DNA from 3 places in the Kitasatospora sp. NPDC057940 genome. Region 1 is predicted to be linked to each of the others. Evidence: riboswitches for the same ligand, from Rfam matches in the RefSeq annotation. Region 1 holds a riboswitch; each other region holds the start of a gene.
What was found. A riboswitch is a leader RNA that binds a small molecule or an ion and turns the genes downstream of it on or off. The one in region 1 is predicted to bind cobalamin.

Region 2: it holds a riboswitch for cobalamin, as region 1 does, so the genes downstream of both, ACFVTF_RS24215 (HoxN/HupN/NixA family nickel/cobalt transporter) here and ACFVTF_RS32535 (cobalamin biosynthesis protein) in region 1, are expected to answer to the same signal.
Region 3: it holds a riboswitch for cobalamin, as region 1 does, so the genes downstream of both, ACFVTF_RS34710 (ABC transporter substrate-binding protein) here and ACFVTF_RS32535 (cobalamin biosynthesis protein) in region 1, are expected to answer to the same signal.

Annotation. Positions count from the first base shown of each region.
Region 1 covers NZ_JBHVPH010000031.1:16,039-21,636, reverse strand. Annotated here, with positions in the region: gene ACFVTF_RS32545 (hypothetical protein) at 1-1,414, opposite strand, end outside; gene ACFVTF_RS32540 (alpha/beta hydrolase family protein) at 1,760-2,872, opposite strand; cobalamin riboswitch at 3,157-3,289, shown strand; gene ACFVTF_RS32535 (cobalamin biosynthesis protein) at 3,397-4,365, shown strand; gene ACFVTF_RS32530 (cobyric acid synthase) at 4,362-5,598, shown strand, end outside.
Region 2 covers NZ_JBHVPH010000017.1:61,784-67,381, forward strand. Annotated here, with positions in the region: gene ACFVTF_RS24200 (AAA family ATPase) at 1-526, shown strand, start outside; gene ACFVTF_RS24205 (Fpg/Nei family DNA glycosylase) at 607-1,416, shown strand; gene ACFVTF_RS24210 (ArsR/SmtB family transcription factor) at 1,436-1,819, opposite strand; cobalamin riboswitch at 1,901-2,115, shown strand; gene ACFVTF_RS24215 (HoxN/HupN/NixA family nickel/cobalt transporter) at 2,145-3,260, shown strand; gene ACFVTF_RS24220 (type B 50S ribosomal protein L31) at 3,363-3,611, opposite strand; gene rpmG (50S ribosomal protein L33) at 3,690-3,854, opposite strand; gene rpmB (50S ribosomal protein L28) at 3,980-4,216, shown strand; gene rpsN (30S ribosomal protein S14) at 4,216-4,521, shown strand; gene ACFVTF_RS24240 (CobW family GTP-binding protein) at 4,518-5,598, shown strand, end outside.
Region 3 covers NZ_JBHVPH010000037.1:22,713-28,310, reverse strand. Annotated here, with positions in the region: gene ACFVTF_RS34715 (FecCD family ABC transporter permease) at 1-1,055, opposite strand, end outside; gene ACFVTF_RS34710 (ABC transporter substrate-binding protein) at 1,052-2,023, opposite strand; cobalamin riboswitch at 2,118-2,323, opposite strand; gene ACFVTF_RS34705 (hypothetical protein) at 2,435-3,076, opposite strand; gene ACFVTF_RS34700 (type I polyketide synthase) at 3,352-5,598, shown strand, end outside.

The DNA.
Region 1 (5,598 bases):
CGCTGAACGCCGAGCGGCGGGCCGCCCGCGCCACGCCCGGATCCGGGTGCACGCCCGAGACCGCCGTCAGCACCGAGGCCGCCCGCGGGTGCCCCGACTGCCGGGCCCGGGCGAACAGCCGCACCGGATCGCCCGCCGCGGCGCCCTCGACGTGGCCCACCAGCAGCTCCGTCTCGCCGTGGTCCAGCACCGCCGCCGCCGTGTCCACCCACAGCCAGGCCGCGTCCTCCGCCCCCAGCACGTCCGCCGGCGAAACGCCCTCGTCCGAGCGCTCCGCCAGCCACAGCAGCGCGTACGGGCGCAGCACCGGCTCGTCCACCGAGGCCCGCACCGCCTGCTCGGCCGGGCCGCCGGCCACCCGCAGCGCCTCGAAGGCCAGTCCGCGCACCAGCGCGTCGTCCCCCTGCGCCGCGTCCAGCAGCTCCGCCACCGCCCGATCGGCCGGACGGGCCGCCACCCAGGCGCGGAACTCGGCCCGCGCCGGGCCCGGCGAGTAGTCCGCGCAGGCGTTCAGCAGCTCGAAGGCGCTCTGCTCGATGTGCCCGGCCGCGGTCTGCGCGACCGTGCAGATCTCCTCCAGCTTCGCCCGCACCGCCCAGTGGCCCAGCGGCGACAGTTCGGCGGCCTCGTCCCTGCGGACCACGGCCCCGACGGCCGCCAGGCCGTCCAGCATCCAGTCCAGGACCGCGGCCACGTCCGCCGGCGACGGCGGGGTGTCGATCTGCGGCTCCCGGCACGTGCCGCGCACCGCCGAGACCGCCGAGGCGGCGTGCGGCACGGGCGACAGGCCCGAACCGTCCGCGCCACCCACCCGGCGCTCGTCCAGCCCCCGGCGCAGCAGCTCCAGCAGTTCGCCGTCCGACACCGGACCGGCCACCAGGTGCAGGAACGACAGCAGCTGCGGCGCCTGGTCCACCGCCTGGCCGGCCAGCACCGCGAACACGCCCCGCAGGGCGGCGGGCGGCACCGGGGCCAGCAGCGTCCAGGCGTCGAACAGCGCCGACCAGCCGCGGACCACCGCCTCGTCGTCGTGCTCCCAGGCGTGCAGGCGCCAACCCGGGACCGCACCGCCGTCCCTGGCCTCCACCAGGCCGACCAGCAGCGCCTGCCCCCACGCCTTGGCGGCGGCGCCGACCGTCATGGCCAGCGCCCGACCCGCCGCACGGGCGTCATCGGGCAGCAGCTCGCCCCGCTTGTCGACCTCTTCCAGGTCCCCCGCCCAGCGGGCGATCCGGACGGCGTCCACCAGCATCCGGCGGGCCAGCGGCGCCAGCTCGGCCGGCGCGGGGAAGCCCTCCGGTACGGGAACCCTCCCCCGACCGGGCGCCGCAGCGGGCCCTCGTCGGCGGGGTACCCCGGCCCCGCCCGGCTTGCCGGCGGCGGGCCGGTGGGCCGTACCGGGGAGACGGGTCACCGTCGCACCAGTACCGATCGTCGGAGGGAGCGGGGCATCACGGTCGCGCGGATTCCGAGACGTCACGTCGAGCAGTCTTCCCCTTGTACCGGCCTTCTGTCACATCCGGTTGGCTGTACGGACGGGCGGCCGTCGACGGCACCTCCCCAAGATCGGGCAACAATCGGGCAACAGAGGCAAACCGCCTGGCCGGAAACAGGTGGCGGGGTCATGCCATCCCGGCGCAACCCTTGCGGCGACGGTCGCGCTACTCGCCCGGACGATCACGCTCCGTGGCTGACGGGTGAGGTCCGGCTTTCGTACAGAGGCCCTGTCGGTGCGACTTCCCGCGCGGGGGGGCTGGGTTCAGAGAAGGGGGGTGAGCCAGCGGCGGAGGAGTTCGGTGTAGTGGGTGGGGGCGGAGTTCCAGAGGGTGGCGTGGTCGGCGCCCGGGAAGGGCCGGAGGCTGACCATGCCGGGGCGCGCGGCGGCGAGGCGCTCGGCGGCGCGGAAGGGGGCGATCTGATCGTCGGGGCTGTGCAGGAGGAGGGTGGGGACGCGCAGGTCGGCACCCTCCGCGATGCGGCTGAAGTCGGCGAGGTCGACGCCGGTGCGGCCCTCGGCGGCGAGGGCGCCGAGCTCGGCGGCGGCGCCGGTGTAGCCGGCCCGGGCGGCGCCGCGGCGGGCGGTGGCGGGCAGGTCGAGGACCGGCGAGTCCAGGACGAGGCCGCTGACGGCATGGGCCCAGGCCGAACGGGCGGCCGTCTGGAGGGCCATGGTGGCGCCGAGGGACCAGCCGTACAGGATGACCCGGCCGGCGCCGCTGTCGAGGGCGAGCCGGACCGCCGACTCGACGTCGCGCCACTCGGTCTCGCCGAAGTGGCCGAGCCCGTCCGGCGAGGCGGGGGCGCCCTGGTCGCCCCGGTAGGTGACGACGAGGGCGGGCAGGGCGAGGCGGTCGAGGACGGGGAGGACCGGGAGGGTCTGCTGCCGGTCGGCGCCGGGGCCGTGGACGAGGATCACCCAGGTGCCGCGTTTGCCGGCGAGGCGCCAGGCGGGGAGGGCGCCGAGTTCGCCGTCGGCGGCGGTGTCGGTGAAGGGGAGGCCGAGCGCCTCGGTGGGGTCGCCGAGGTGGACACGGGGGGTGAAGCGGACCTCGGTGCCGGGGGTGAGGGTGCCCCGGTCGGCGCGGACGAGGCGGCGGGTGACGCCGTGCTCGTCGCTGTGCAGGACGTCCTCGACGACGGCGTGGCCGTGGTCGTCCCATTCCACGGCCCAGCGGCCGGGGCGCAGGCTCTCGGGGCGGCGGTTGAAGGTGATCCGGCCCGCGGCGAGGCTCCGCACCAGGACGGGGCCGGACTCCCGGGCGGCGCTCGCCGGGTGGACCAGCCGTTCGGAGGCCCGACGGCCGATCACCAGGACGGCGGCCCCGGCGCCGACGACGGCGGCCGCCACGACGGCCGCGGTTCCCCAACGCATATCGCTCCCCGCTCTGCTGGTCTTGGACCGGACGGTGTCCGGGCGGTGTTCGGACGGTGTTCGGGCACCAGTTCACCGGGGGGCCGCGCGGGCGGCCACCGGGCTGGGCCGTCCGGGGCACGGCGGGGCGCCGGGCGGGGCGGGCGACAGGCGGGCGGTCCTCTGGCGGGGCGGGCGGATCGGAGGTGGCGACGGGGCTCCGAGGTGTGACCAACCCCTCCGTGACCTCGGTTGACTCCCGGTTCGGCCGCGTGATGGGATCCTGGGGCCAAACGGAGGCATGCAGAGGAAGCCGGTGCGAGTCCGGCGCGGTCCCGCCACTGTCACCGGGGAGCACGCTCGGAACATCGCCACGGCGGGCCGTCAGAAGCCGCTGGAAGGCCCGGGGGTGCGTCCGACCCGGAAGCCAGGAGACTCTCGCCCCCGGTACGTCGATCCAGGGCGCGGACCCTGAGTGAGGACACGCACGCGATGCAGGCTGCCCCGCCCCGCCGGACCCCACGCGGCCTTCCGCCGAACCCGCCGTGCGCCCGCTGACCCGCGCCGCCGCGTTCGCGCTCGGCGCCGTCGCGGGCTTCGCCGCGGACGCCCGCTTCGCCGACCCCCGGCGCGGCCACCCGGTGGCCGTCTTCGGTAGTGCGGCGACCCGGCTGGAGCGGCGGGTGTGGCAGGACGACCGGGTGGCCGGCGCCGGGTACACGGCACTGTGCGTGGGCGCGGTCGCGGCCGGCGCGGTGGCCCTGGACCGTACGGTGGGCCGGCGTCCGCCGGGCCGGGCCGCACTGGCGGCCGCCGCGACCTGGACGGTGCTGGGCGGCACCTCGCTGACCCGGGAGGCGCGCACCATCGGCCGGTCGCTGGCCACCGGCGACCTGACAGCCGCGCGGGAGCGGCTGCCGCACCTGTGCGGGCGGGACCCGAGCGCGCTGGACGGGCCTCAGATCGCCCGCGCGGTGGTCGAGTCGGTGGCCGAGAACACGGCGGACGCCGTGGTGAACGCGCTGGTCTGGGGCACCCTGGCGGGCACCCCTGGGCTGCTGGCGTTCCGCGCGGTGAACACGCTGGACGCGATGGTCGGCCACCGCTCGCCGCGGTACGCCCGGTTCGGCTGGGCCTCGGCCCGGCTGGACGACGTGGCGGGCTGGCCGGGCGCCCGGCTGACGGCACTGCTCACGGTGGCCGCCGCGCCGCAGCCGAAAACGGCCTGGCGGGTCTGGCGGCGGGACGGTTCGGCGCACCCGAGCCCGAACGCGGGCCAGGCGGAGGCGGCCTTCGCGGGCGCGGTGGGCGTCCGGCTGGGCGGGACCCTCCAGTACGGGGAACGGGTGGAGCACCGGCCGGTGCTCGGCGCGGAGTTGCGGCCGGTGACGGTGGACGACATCGAGCGGGCCTGCGTGCTCTCCCGGCGGGTGGGCGCGCTGGCCCTGGGTACGACGGTCGCGGGGCACGTCGCGCTGCGCTTGCTGACGACACGGTGGAGGGGAAGGGCATGAGCAACGCACTGCTGGTCGCCGGGACGACCTCGGACGCGGGCAAGAGCGTGGTGACCGCGGGCATCTGCCGCTGGCTGGCCCGGCAGGGGGTGCGGGTCGCGCCGTTCAAGGCGCAGAACATGTCGCTGAACTCCTTCGTCACCGCCGACGGCGCCGAGATCGGCCGGGCGCAGGCGATGCAGGCGCAGGCGGCCCGGGTGGAGCCGGAGGCGGCGATGAACCCGGTGCTGCTGAAGCCGGGCGCGGACGGCCGCAGCCAGGTGGTGCTGCTGGGCCGGCCGGTCGCCGAGGTGGGCGCGCTGGACTACCGCGAGCGCAAGCCCGTCCTGCTGGAACGGTCGCTGGAGTGCCTGGCGGACCTGCGCCGCCGCTACGAGGTGGTGGTCTGCGAGGGCGCCGGCTCGCCCGCCGAGATCAACCTGCGGGACCGGGACATCGCCAACATGGGCCTGGCGACGGCCGCCGGGCTGCCGGTGGTGGTGGTCGGGGACATCGACCGCGGCGGCGTCTTCGCGGCGATGTACGGGACGCTGGCGCTGCTGTCGGCGGAGGACCAGCGGCACGTGGCCGGCTGGTTCGTCAACAAGTTCCGCGGCGACGCGCGGCTGCTGGCGCCCGGCCTGGACATGCTGCACGGACTGACCGGCCGTCCGGTGCTGGGCACCCTGCCGATGCTGCCGGGCCTGTGGCTGGACGCCGAGGACTCGCTGGACCTGTCCACGGTGGTGGACCGGGTCGACGGCCGCGGCCCGCTCGGGGCGGACGTGCTGCGGGTGGCCGTGGTGCGCTTCCCCCGGCTGTCGAACTTCACCGACCTGGACGCGCTGGCCCAGGAGCCCGGCGTGCTGGTGCGCTGGGTGACCCGGCCGGAGGAACTGGCCGACGCCGACCTGGTGGTGCTGCCCGGCACCCGGGCCACCGTGGCCGACCTGGCCTGGCTGCGCGAACGCGGCCTGGAGCCGGCGCTGAAGGCGCGGGCGGCGGCCGGGCTGCCGGTCCTCGGGGTGTGCGGCGGCTACCAGATGCTGGCGCGCGGGATCGAGGACGAGGTGGAGTCCCGGGCCGGCTCGGTCGAGGGCCTGGGCCTGCTGCCGACGCACGTCCGGTTCGGCGTCGAGAAGGTGCTGGCGCGGCCGGTCGGCACGGCGTACGGGCAGCGGGTCGAGGGGTACGAGATCCACCACGGGGTGGTGGCCGTGGAGGGGGGCGAACCGTTCTTCTCCGATGACGACG
Region 2 (5,598 bases), on a different contig from region 1:
GGCCGGGGCGGGCAAGACCACCGTCGCCCGGTACTGGGCCGAGCGCCGGCCCAGCCCGACCGCGCACATCAGCCTGGACGACGTCCGCGAGTGGGTGCAGTCCGGCTTCGCCAACCCGCAGTCCGGCTGGAACAACGCCTCCGAGGCGCAGTACCGGCTGGCCCGCCGCACCTGCGGCTTCGCCTGCCGCAACTACCTGGCCAACGGCATCTCCTGCATCATCGACGACGCCGTCTTCCCGGACCGCCCGGCCATCGGCCTCGGCGGCTGGAAGCGGCACATCGGCCCCGGCATGATCCCGGTCGTGCTGCTGCCCAGCCTGGACTCCGTGCTGCACCGCAACGCCCGGCGCGGCGGCACCCGGCGGCTCGGTGACGAGGAGGTGGCGCGGATCCACGGCCGGATGGCGGGCTGGTACAACTCCGGGCTGCCGATCATCGACAACTCGTACCTGGACGTGGCCGGCACCGCCGCCGAGCTGGACCGCGTCATCCTGGCCCGGCTGATGGGCATGCCGGTGCGCTGACCTGCGACGATCCGGCGGTGTCGGTACCGGCTGCGATGATGTGCGGGTCCTGTCGAACCACCCCGGGGGAGCTGACGCCCGTGCCGGAAGGCCACATCATCCACCGCCTCGCCGCCGAGAACCGGAAGGCCTTCGGCGGCCGCCCGGTCGAGGTGTCCAGCCCGCAGGGCCGGTTCGCCGACGAGGCCAAGGCCATCGACGGGCAGCTGCTCACCGCGGCCGAAGCCGTCGGCAAGCACCTGTTCCTCGGCTTCGAGGAGGGCGCCTGGGTGCACGTCCACCTCGGCCTCTACGGCGGCTTCGCCTTCGGCACCGGGCCCGCGCCCGAGCCGGTCGGCCTGGTCCGGCTGCGGCTGGCCAACGACGACGGCTACGCCGACCTGCGCGGGCCCAACACCTGCGCGCTGGTCACCGATGCGGAGAAGGCCGCCGTCGCGGCCCGGCTGGGCCCCGACCCGCTGCGCGCCGACGCCGACCCGCAGGCCGCCTGGCGCCGGATATCGGCCAGCCGGACGACCGTCGCCGCGCTGCTGATGGACCAGAAGGTGCTGGCCGGGGTGGGCAACGTCTACCGGGCCGAGGTGCTGTTCCGCCACGGGATCAACCCGCACCGCGCCGGCCGCGACCTCACCCGGGCCGAGTGGGACGCGATCTGGGCCGACCTGGTCGCCCTGATGCACGAGGGCGTCGGCGCGGGCCGGATCGACACCGTCCGCCCCGAGCACACCCCCGAGGCGATGGGCCGCCCGCCGCGCGTCGACGACCACGGCGGTGAGGTGTACGTCTACCGGCGGGCCGCGATGCCCTGCCTGGTCTGCGGCACCGACGTCCGGACGGAGCAGCACGCCGCGCGCAACCTCTTCTGGTGCCCCGCCTGCCAGGCGGCCTGACCGGGCACTGTCCGGCCGGTCAGCCGACGGCCGTGCTGGGCTCGTGGTGTTCGGCGGCGGCGCACGCGTCGAGGAGGGGGCGCAGGGCCTCGTCCACGAGCCGGTAGCGCACGACCCGTCCGTCCTTGTCCCCGGCGACCACGCCCGCGGTGCGGAGCAGCCGCAGGGCCTGGGACACGGCGGGGTCGCGCATGCCGGTGGCGACGGCGAGGTCGGAGACGGCGAGCGGGCCGGCCCGGTGGAGGGCGAGCAGGAGGGCGAGCCGCCCGGGGTCGGCGAGCAGGGAGAACCGCTCGGCCCAGGTGCGGACGTGCGCGGGGTCGCCGATCGCGGCGATGGCCTCGCAGACCCGGTGTCCGTCGATGGTGCGGTGGCCCGCGCGGTCGGCCGGTACGAGATGCATGCGCACATTGTTGCAGGAGGGGGCCTGTGATCCTGGACACCTGCGCAGGTACGCAGCCTTGCAAGGGTGGGTCCTGGCCCCTACGGTGTTCCCCGCCGTGGTGCTCGGGAAGACCGGTGACGGATCCTCAGGGGTCCCAGTCCGGAGCGGCCCTCGCCACTGTGATCGGGCCATCGTGATCGTCGACGATGGAGAGACGTCCGTACCCACGACGCCACTGGGAGCCTCGCGCACCTGGGAAGGCGGGTACGGGACCCCCGTAAGCCAGGAGACCGGCCACGGCATCTCACGAAGTGTTTCCACGAGGTGCTGGAGCGTGACCCGAATGACCTTGCCCGAAACCGCCGCGGCTGCCGAGGCACCGGCGACACCGTCCGTGCTGCCCACGTTCCGCTGGAAGCGCGAGGACACCGTCCGTACGGCCGGGCTGATGGGGGTGATCCTGGCCATGCACGTGGTGGCCTTCGGGACGCTCATCTTCCTGGTCGCGCCCCACAACTACGCGGTCGGCACCCAGGTCTTCGGGGTGGGCCTCGGGATCACCGCGTACACCCTCGGCATGCGGCACGCCTTCGACGCCGACCACATCGCGGTGATCGACAACACCACCCGCAAGCTGATGGCGGACGGCAAGCGGCCGGTCTCGGTCGGCTTCTGGTTCGCCCTCGGGCACTCCTCGATGGTGGTGCTGATGGCCGCCCTGGTGGCGGGCGGCGCGCAGCTGGCCAGCACGCTGATGGACGACGACTCGACCACCCACAAGTGGCTCGGGATGGTCGGCACGACGGCCTCCGGCGCGTTCCTCTACCTGATCGGCGCGCTCAACCTGGCCGCGCTGCTCGGCATACTCAAGGTGTTCCGGGCGATGCGGGCCGGGTCGTACGACGAGGCGCAGCTGGAGGAGCACCTCAACTCGCGCGGCTTCATGGCCCGGGTGCTGAACCGGGCGACCCGGTCGATCACCCGGCCCGGGCAGATGTTCCCGGTGGGCATGGTGCTGGGGCTGGGCTTCGACACCGCGACCGAGGTCACCCTGATGGTGATGGCCGGGTCGGGCGCGGCGGCCGGGCTGCCCTGGTACGCGATCGTCTGCCTGCCGCTGCTGTTCGCGGCCGGGATGAGCCTGTTCGACACCCTGGACGGGACGTTCATGAACTTCGCGTACCAGTGGGCCTTCGCCAACCCGGTCCGGAAGGTGTACTACAACCTGACGATCACTGGGCTGTCGATCGCGGTGGCCTTCGTCATCGGCACCATCGAACTGGTCGGCGTGCTGCACGAGAAGCTCGATCTGACCGACCCGGTCACCGGCTGGATCGCGGGCATCTCGCTGGACAACGTCGGCTACGCGATCGCCGGGCTGTTCGTGGTGGTCTGGGCCGCGGCGATCGCCTACTGGAAGCTGGCCCGGGTGGAGAAACGCTGGGCGGCCGCCGAGTAGCGACGGCCGCGATCAGCGACGGCAGCGAACAGCGAGCAGCGACGGCGCCTCCCCCGGGATCCCGGGGGGGGGCGCCGTTTCGTCGCTGCGGGGCGTTGCCGGTCAGTGCCGGTCGCCGTAGCGCCGGCGGAACCGCTCGACCCGGCCGGCGGTGTCCATGACGCGGGACTGGCCGGTGTAGAAGGGGTGGCTGGCCGAGGAGGTCTCGACGTCGATCACCGGGTAGGTGTTGCCGTCCTCCCACTCGACGGTGCGGTCGCTGGTGACGGTCGACCGGGTGAGGAAGGCGAGGCCGCCGACCTTGTCGCGGAAGACGACGGGGCGGTAGGCGGGGTGGATGCCGGGCTTCATGGCGGGCTCCTTCGGGCGGGCTGGTGGGCTGGCTGGCGGGGTTCGGCTCGGGTGGGGTTCGGCTCGGGCGGGCGGGGTTCAGCGCTCTTCGCGGAAGTCGACGTGCCGGCGCGCGACCGGGTCGTACTTGCGCAGGACCATCCGGTCCGGGTCGTTGCGGCGGTTCTTGCGGGTCACGTACGTGTAGCCGGTGCCGGCGGTGGAGCGGAGCTTGATGACGGGGCGCAGTTCACTGCGGGCCATGGGTGTCCTCCCGGGTTGGCGGGGTGTTCGGGGCTGGGACGAAACCGTACATCGAAATGGAAGTCATTTTCATCTGGTGTAACGTGAGCTCCGTCCTGCCCATTCCCGGACGCCAGGGAGCACCCATGTCCGCCCACTGCCAACTCACCGGCCGCCGACCCGGATTCGGCAACGCGATCTCACACTCGCACCGCCGCACCCGCCGCCGCTTCGACCCCAACATCCAGCACAAGCGCTACTGGCTGCCCGGCGAGGGCCGGTACGTCCGGCTCACCCTCAGCGCCAAGGGCATCCGCACCATCGACACGATCGGCATCGAGGCCGCCGTCGCCCGCATCCGCGCCCGAGGGGGGAAGGTCTGATGGCCAAGCAGAGCAAGATCGCCAAGAACGAGCGGCGCCGCGCCGTCGTGGCCCGGTACGCCGAGCGCCGCGCCGAGCTCAAGCGGGTCATCGCCCACCCCGGCACCGCCCCCGCCGAACGCGCCGCCGCCCAGGCCGAACTCGCCCGCCAGCCCCGCGACGCCAGCGCCACCCGGATCCGCAACCGCGACGCCGTCGACGGCCGCCCCCGCGGCTACCTGCGCGCCTTCGGCCTCTCCCGGGTCAACCTGCGCGTCCACGCCCACGCCGGCCACCTGCCCGGCGTCCGCAAGGCCAGCTGGTGAGCGGCGTGGACGGGATCAAGCTGCCCGTGGTGGTCGTCGCCGGACTGCACGCCGACCGGCGCCGCGCCGCCGTCCTGGAGTTGGCGGCGGCCGCGGTGGACGCGGTGGTCCTCCACCACGACCTGCGGGACGCCTCGCAGGGCGTCGTCCACCGCGAACTGCGCGACACCGGAGGCGGGTTCGACGCCGCCGACGTCCCGCTGGTGAACGACTGCCCCTGCTGCGCCCTGCGCGAGGACCTGCTGCCGCGACTGCTGCGGATCGCCGACGAAGGCCGGTACGGGCTCGCGATCGTCGAACTGTGGGGTGGCAGCGACCCGCACCCGGCCGTCGAGGTGATCGCCGGGGGAGAGGCGGACGGCCGCCACCTGGAGGACGCCGTCGAACTCGCGGGCGTGGTCACGGCCGTCGACCCGGACCGGCTGGTCGGCGAACTCTCGGTCTCCGACGACCTGGTGGAGCACGGCGAGCACACCGCCCGCCAGGACCAGCGGACCCGCGCGGAGGCGCTCGCCCACCAGGTCGAGTACGCCACCACCCTCGCCGTCCCGCGCGCGACGGCGCACACGCCCGGGCTCGCGCTGCTCCGCCAGCTCCACCCCACCGCCCGGGTCGTCCGGCTCGGCACCGGCGCGCTCACCCGGGCCGCCCTCGGCGGCTTCGACGTCGCCGCCGCCCGCGACCGGGTCAACCCGGCGATCGCGCTGCTCCCGCAGGAGAGCGACGAGGCCGGCGTCACCACGCTGGTCTGGGAGCGCCGCCGCCCGTTGCACCCCGAGCGGCTGCACCGGGCGCTGGAACTGCTCGTCCCCGCCGCCCAGCGCAGCCGCGGCCGCTTCTGGCTGGCCAACCGGCCCGACCTGATGCTGGCCTGGGACGCCGCGGGGGCCAACCTCGCCGTCGAGGAGTGCGGGCCCTGGCTCACCTCCCTGCCCGACGCCGCCTGGGAGCTCTACCCGCCCGCCCGCCGGGCCGCCGCGGCCCTCGACTGGCACCCGCTGCACGGCGACCGGGTGCAGCAGCTCAGCTTCACCGCGGAGGGCCTGGACGTCGACGGCGTCACCGGGCTGCTCGACT
Region 3 (5,598 bases), on a different contig from region 1:
CCCTGGCGCCACAGCAGCCAGGCGAAGAAGGGAGCTCCGAGCCCGGCCGTGATGACGCCGACGGGGATCTCCCGGTCGGGCAGGACCGAGCGCGCCACGATGTCGCTGCCCACCAGGAGGGACGCACCCACCAGTGCCGACACGGGCAGCAGGAGGGCGTGGCGCGGGCCGCAGACCAGTCGGACCACGTGCGGGACGACCAGGCCGAGGAACCCGATGACGCCGGTGTTGGCGACCAGGCACGCGGTCACCAGCGCGGCGGTGGCGACGAGGAGCCAGCGGGTGCGCTCGACGTGGACGCCGAGGGAGCGGGCGGCGGTCTCGCCGAAGGCGAAGGCGTCCAGGTCGCGGGCCGAGGAGGCCAGGACCGTGACACCGACCAGCGCGACCGCGGTCAGGAAGACGGCGGTGGGCCACCGCACGCCGGCGACCGAGCCCAGCGTCCACTCCATGACGCCGCGCGCCGCGTTGCGGTCCCCGAGGACCAGGACGACGAACGAGGTGTAGGCCCCGCACATCTGCCCCACCGCGATGCCGGCGAGCACGGTCCGGGTGGTCGGTAGCGACCGGGTGCGGGCGCCGGCCAGTGCCAGGACGACGACGGCGGCGAGCAGGGCACCGGCGAAGGCCGCCGTCGCCACCGCGCCGGTGCCCACGGCGCCGGTCACGCCGACGCCGAGGACGATCACGGTGACCGCGCCGGCGGCGGCTCCGTCGGAGATCCCGAGCAGGAAGGGATCGGCCAGGTCGTTCCCGGTCAGGGTCTGCAGCACCGCGCCGCAGACCGCGAGGCCTGCGCCGGTGGCAGCCGCTCCCAGAACCCGGGGCAGCCGCAACTGCCAGACGATCTGGTCGTCCAGCAGCGTGACGTGCTGGCCGCCCAGCCCGAGACGGCGCGCCACGACATCGATCACCGTCCGGACCGGCTCGGGTTGCGAGCCCACGGCCAGGCCGAGGAGCACGGTGGTCAGCAGCAGGGCCGCACCGATGGCCAGGGCCGCCGTCGCGCGGCCCGGACCGGGGGGCCGCACGACGGGGCGGGGTTCGGTGGTCATGAACCCGGGTGCAGCTGGCCCAGTCCTGCGGACACCCGGGCGGCACCGTCGGCGAGCCGCACGCCGGGAGTCGACTCCGAGAACGGCACCACCACGAAAGCCTTGCGCTGCACGGCGGTGAGCTTGCTCAGCACCGGGTCGTTCTCCAAGTAGTCGATCTTGGACTGGGCCGTGTCCCAGCCGGCGTCCGCGACCACGATGGCGTCCGGGTCCGCCGCGACGACCTTCTCCCAGCTCACGTTCTGCCAGCCACCGGGCAGGTCCGCGAAGACGTTGCGGGCGCCCACGGCATCGAGCACGAGCTGAGGTCCGCCGTGGCCGGCACCGACGAACGGCGACTTGGTGTCCGAGTCGTACCACAGGACCTTCAGGCCCTTGCCCGCGGCCGTCGCCGTGAACTGGGCGAGCTGCTGCTCCTGCTGCTGCTGGATCGCGGCGGCCCGCTCCGTGACACCGAAGACCTTGGCGACGTCGTTCAGCTCGCCCCACACCGCCTGCCAGGTCGTCGGCGGCACCTGGCTCTTGTCCGAGCAGCCGAACGGGGACAGGTACGACGGGATGCCCTGGCCGCGCAGCTCGTCCCGGCTGCCCGCGACCTTGTCGGTGAACGCGCTGGAGTAGGAGGCGTACAGGAAGTCGGGACGGGCCGCGAGGAGCTTCTCCTTCGTCGGGTAGTCCTTGGAGAGCACCGGGACGGAGTCGTAGGCCGCCTTCCACTTCTCCGGGACGGAATCGTCGAGGTAGGCGGTACCGGCCATGCTGGACTGCAGGCCGAGGGACAGGGCCACCTCGGTGGCACCCTCGTTGAGCGTCACCAGCCGGGCGGGCGGCGCGCCGACCGTCACGGTGGTCCCGCAGTTGTCCACGCTGACCGGCGCGGCACTTCCGGCCGCCCCGCCGGACGTGGCGGGCGCGGGGGCGCCGGTGCAGGCCCCGAGCACGCCGGTGAACAGGACGGCCGCGACCACCCGGCCGACACGTATCGGACCTGTGGGACGAACGGCACATATCGATCGAAACGGATACAGCAGACCGCTGGGCACGTGTTCTCCAAAACCCTCGTGGAACATGTCGCGCCGTGGCCGGTCTCCTGGCTTCCGCATCAACACGCCGCAGCCGACCTTCCCGGACGGCTCTTCCAGCCCGCCCAGTGGCCCTGACCGCTGGAAAAGCCGGTCAGCGAGGGCCGCGGAACTCCGCGGCAACAGTGGCGAGGGCCGCACCGGACTCAGACCGGTTTCCCGTACACCACGGCGATGGCAAGGTATCAGGCGTGGTCAGGTCGGTGCCGACCGGATCGAGGACGCCCACCGGCCACGCGAAGCGCCGGCAGCGGCAGCGCCTTGACGGAGGTGTGAGTTCGGCCTGCCGGCGCGCTGTCACACAGTGACGGTGGCAGCTTCGGTGGCTCCGCCAGTTGAGGGTGACTGGAGGGAGCAGGCCGAGATCCGGGCCGCGAGCCCCTCGTAGTCGACGGGTTCGCCACACAGCCGGCGTACGGAAGCAAGGCCCAGGCTGGCTTGTCCGGTGGCCTCCACGAGAGCACGGGAAGCGACGTGGAAGCGCCACTGGCCAATGTCGAGCGGGTCGTAGTCGGCGTGGGTGAGCGCGGTATGGAGGGCGAAGACGTAGACATCCGCGTTGTAGGACTGCTCTGCGGCGTCACCGTCCTCGGGAGTCCAGGTGCGTCCGCGCAGTCGGGAGAAGCGAATCTCCGACAGCTGACGCTGCCCCCAGGCTTGGAGGTAGGCGCTGGTCTTGACCTCGATCCTGAGCCCGTCAGGTGTCAGGACATCGAAGCTGTCCCATTCCATGTTGCGTGCCACAGCGCCGACGGCGCGGTGGACCAGGAATTCCGCGAGCAGGCCCCGGGTGGTGTTGGTTCGCAAGTCGGGCATCGCGTAGCGCCAGAAGTCCAGCACCGTCCCGGCATCGGTGCCGCGGAAGGCCTCGTTGCCGTCGAGCGGCGCCAGTTCGGCCGGGGTGTGCCAGTCGTTGGGGGCGGCGGAGTCGGAGAGCATTCCCCCAGCCTGACACGGGCGCCGGACGGGGAGGGCGGTATTGGGGGCAGCGCTCAAAGTCCACGGCGCTGTGCCCTCGTGCCCTCCCGGGCTGGAGGACTGCTGTTTCCGTAGGTCAGAGGCCTGATCGCGGCTTTGAAGTGTCGCAGTTCCTCAGCGGCCGCGAGCGCAGCTGCGGCGAGTCCGCGGGACTCGGTCTGTGCCCGTGTGTTACTGGGTACGGAGGGGATCGGCGGGGGAGTGGGTCGCGAGTGGCGAGAGGTCGGAGCCGGGGCGTGAGTGGTGAACTGCGGTATGACGATCTGGTGCGGCCGCTGCCGGAGTTGCTGAGGAGGCACGCCGAGCGGTCGGGGGACCGGGTCGCGTTCCACGACTTCTCGCGCGGTGTCAGCTACGCCGAGTTGGAGCGGCGGACCGGGCGGCTGGCCGGGTCGCTCGTGCGGGCGGGGGTCCGGCGCGGGGATCGGGTGGCGCTCTGCCTGGGCAACTGCGTGGAGCTGGTGGAGGGTTGCCTCGCCGTGCTGCGGGCGGGGGCGGTCGGTGTCCTGCTCAACCCCCGCTCCTCCGACGACGAACTCGACCACTACCTGCGGGACAGCGGCGCCTCGGCCATCATCACCGACCCCGCGCACCTCACGCAGCTGCGCCGCCTCGGCGCCGGGTACCGCGGCCTGTACACCGTGCTCACCGGGGCGGGCCCGATCCCCTCGAACGCCCCCGACGGCACCGTCCTCTTCGAGACTGCGGCCTCGACCGGGGGCGGGCCCGCGGCCCCCGACGACCTGGGGCTCGACGATCCGGCCTGGCTGCTCTACACCTCCGGGACCACCCACCGCCCCAAGGGCGTGCTCTCCACACAGCGCAGCGCACTGTGGTCGGTGGCGGCCTGCTACGCGCCGCTCTTCGGGCTCTCCTCCGAGGACCGGCTGCTGTGGCCGCTGCCGCTGTTCCACAGCTTCGGGCACTCCCTCGCGATCCTGGGCACCACGGCCGTCGGCGCGAGCACCGCGATCGTCGGCGAACTGCCCACGCCCGGCGAGGCCTTGACGCCCGGCGACCTGTGGCGCACGCTGCGCACCCCGAGCGCCGCCCTCGGCGGGCCGTTCACCGTCCTGGCGGGCGTCCCCACGACGTACCACCGGTTGACGGCCTCGGCGAAGGACACCCCGCTCCCCGCGCCGCGGCCCGGGCTGCGGCTCTGCGTGACGGCGGGCGCGCCGTGTCCGCCCGAACTGCGCGGGGCGGTGGAGGAGACGCTCGGCGCGCCGCTGCTCGACGTCTACGGCAGTACCGAGACCTGCGGCGCGATCGCGGTGGCACGCCCGAACGGCCCCCGGGTCGACGGCTCCTGCGGACTGCCGGTACCCGGCGTCGAGGTCCGCGTCGTCGATCCGGACAGCGGGGCCGACGTCCTCGCGGGCGGCGAGGGCGAGATCTGGGTCAGCGGTCCGAATCTCATGTCGGGCTACCACGACCGGCCGGAGGCGACGGCCGCCGCGCTGCGCGAGGGCTGGTACCGGACCGGGGACCTCGGCCGGCGCGCCGAACACGGCCACCTCGTCCTCACCGGCCGGGTCAGCGAACTGATCATCCGGGGAGGGGAGAACATCCACCCCACGGAGGTCGAGCACGTCCTGCGGGGCTGCCCCGGGGTGCGGGACGCGGTGGTTCTCGGTCTGCCGCACGCCGTCCTCGGGGAGGTCCCGGTCGCCTTCGTGGTGCCCGGCCCGGAGGGCCTGGACCCGCGGCTGGTGCTCGACGTCTGCCGCTCGCAGCTCGCGGACCACAAGGTCCCCGTCGAGGTCCGTGAGATCGCGGCCGTCCCGCGCACGCCGTCGGGAAAGATCGTCCGCCATGCGGTGCTCAGCGACCCGGCTGCGGCGCCGGCCCCGGCCCCGGTCGGCGGCTCCCTGGAGCGCGGGCTGCTGTCGCTGCCCCGGGAGGAGCAGGAACGCGCGCTGTGCGAGAGGGTGTGCGCCGAGACGGCCCGGGTCCGGGGCCGCGCGCCGGAGGCGGGGCTCGACGCGGACAACTCGTTCGCCGACACCTCCTTCGCGGACCTCGGGCTGACCTCGCTCGGCGCCATCGAGCTGATCGACCGGCTCGCGGCGTCGACCGGGCTGAGCCTGCCGACGACGCTGGTCTTCGACCACCCCACCCCGGCCGCCGTCGCCCGCCACCTGCACACCGAACTGTTCACCGCCGAGCCCGCCGAGCCCGCCGAGCCCGCCGCACCCACGGCCGAGGCCGGCACGACCCCCGCACCGCGGACCGCCGAGCCGGAGGAGCCGTACGACCGGGACCCGGTGGTGATCGTCGCCATGGCCTGCCGCTACCCCGGTGACGTGGAATCCCCCGAAGGGCTCTGGGAGTTGGTGTCGCAGGGCAAGGACGCGATCTCGGACCTGCCGACCGACCGGGGCTGGGACCTCGCCGCCCTCTACGACCCCGACCCGGACCGGATCGGCACCTGCTACACGCGCAGCGGCGGATTCCTGCACCGCGCCGCGGAGTTCGACGCG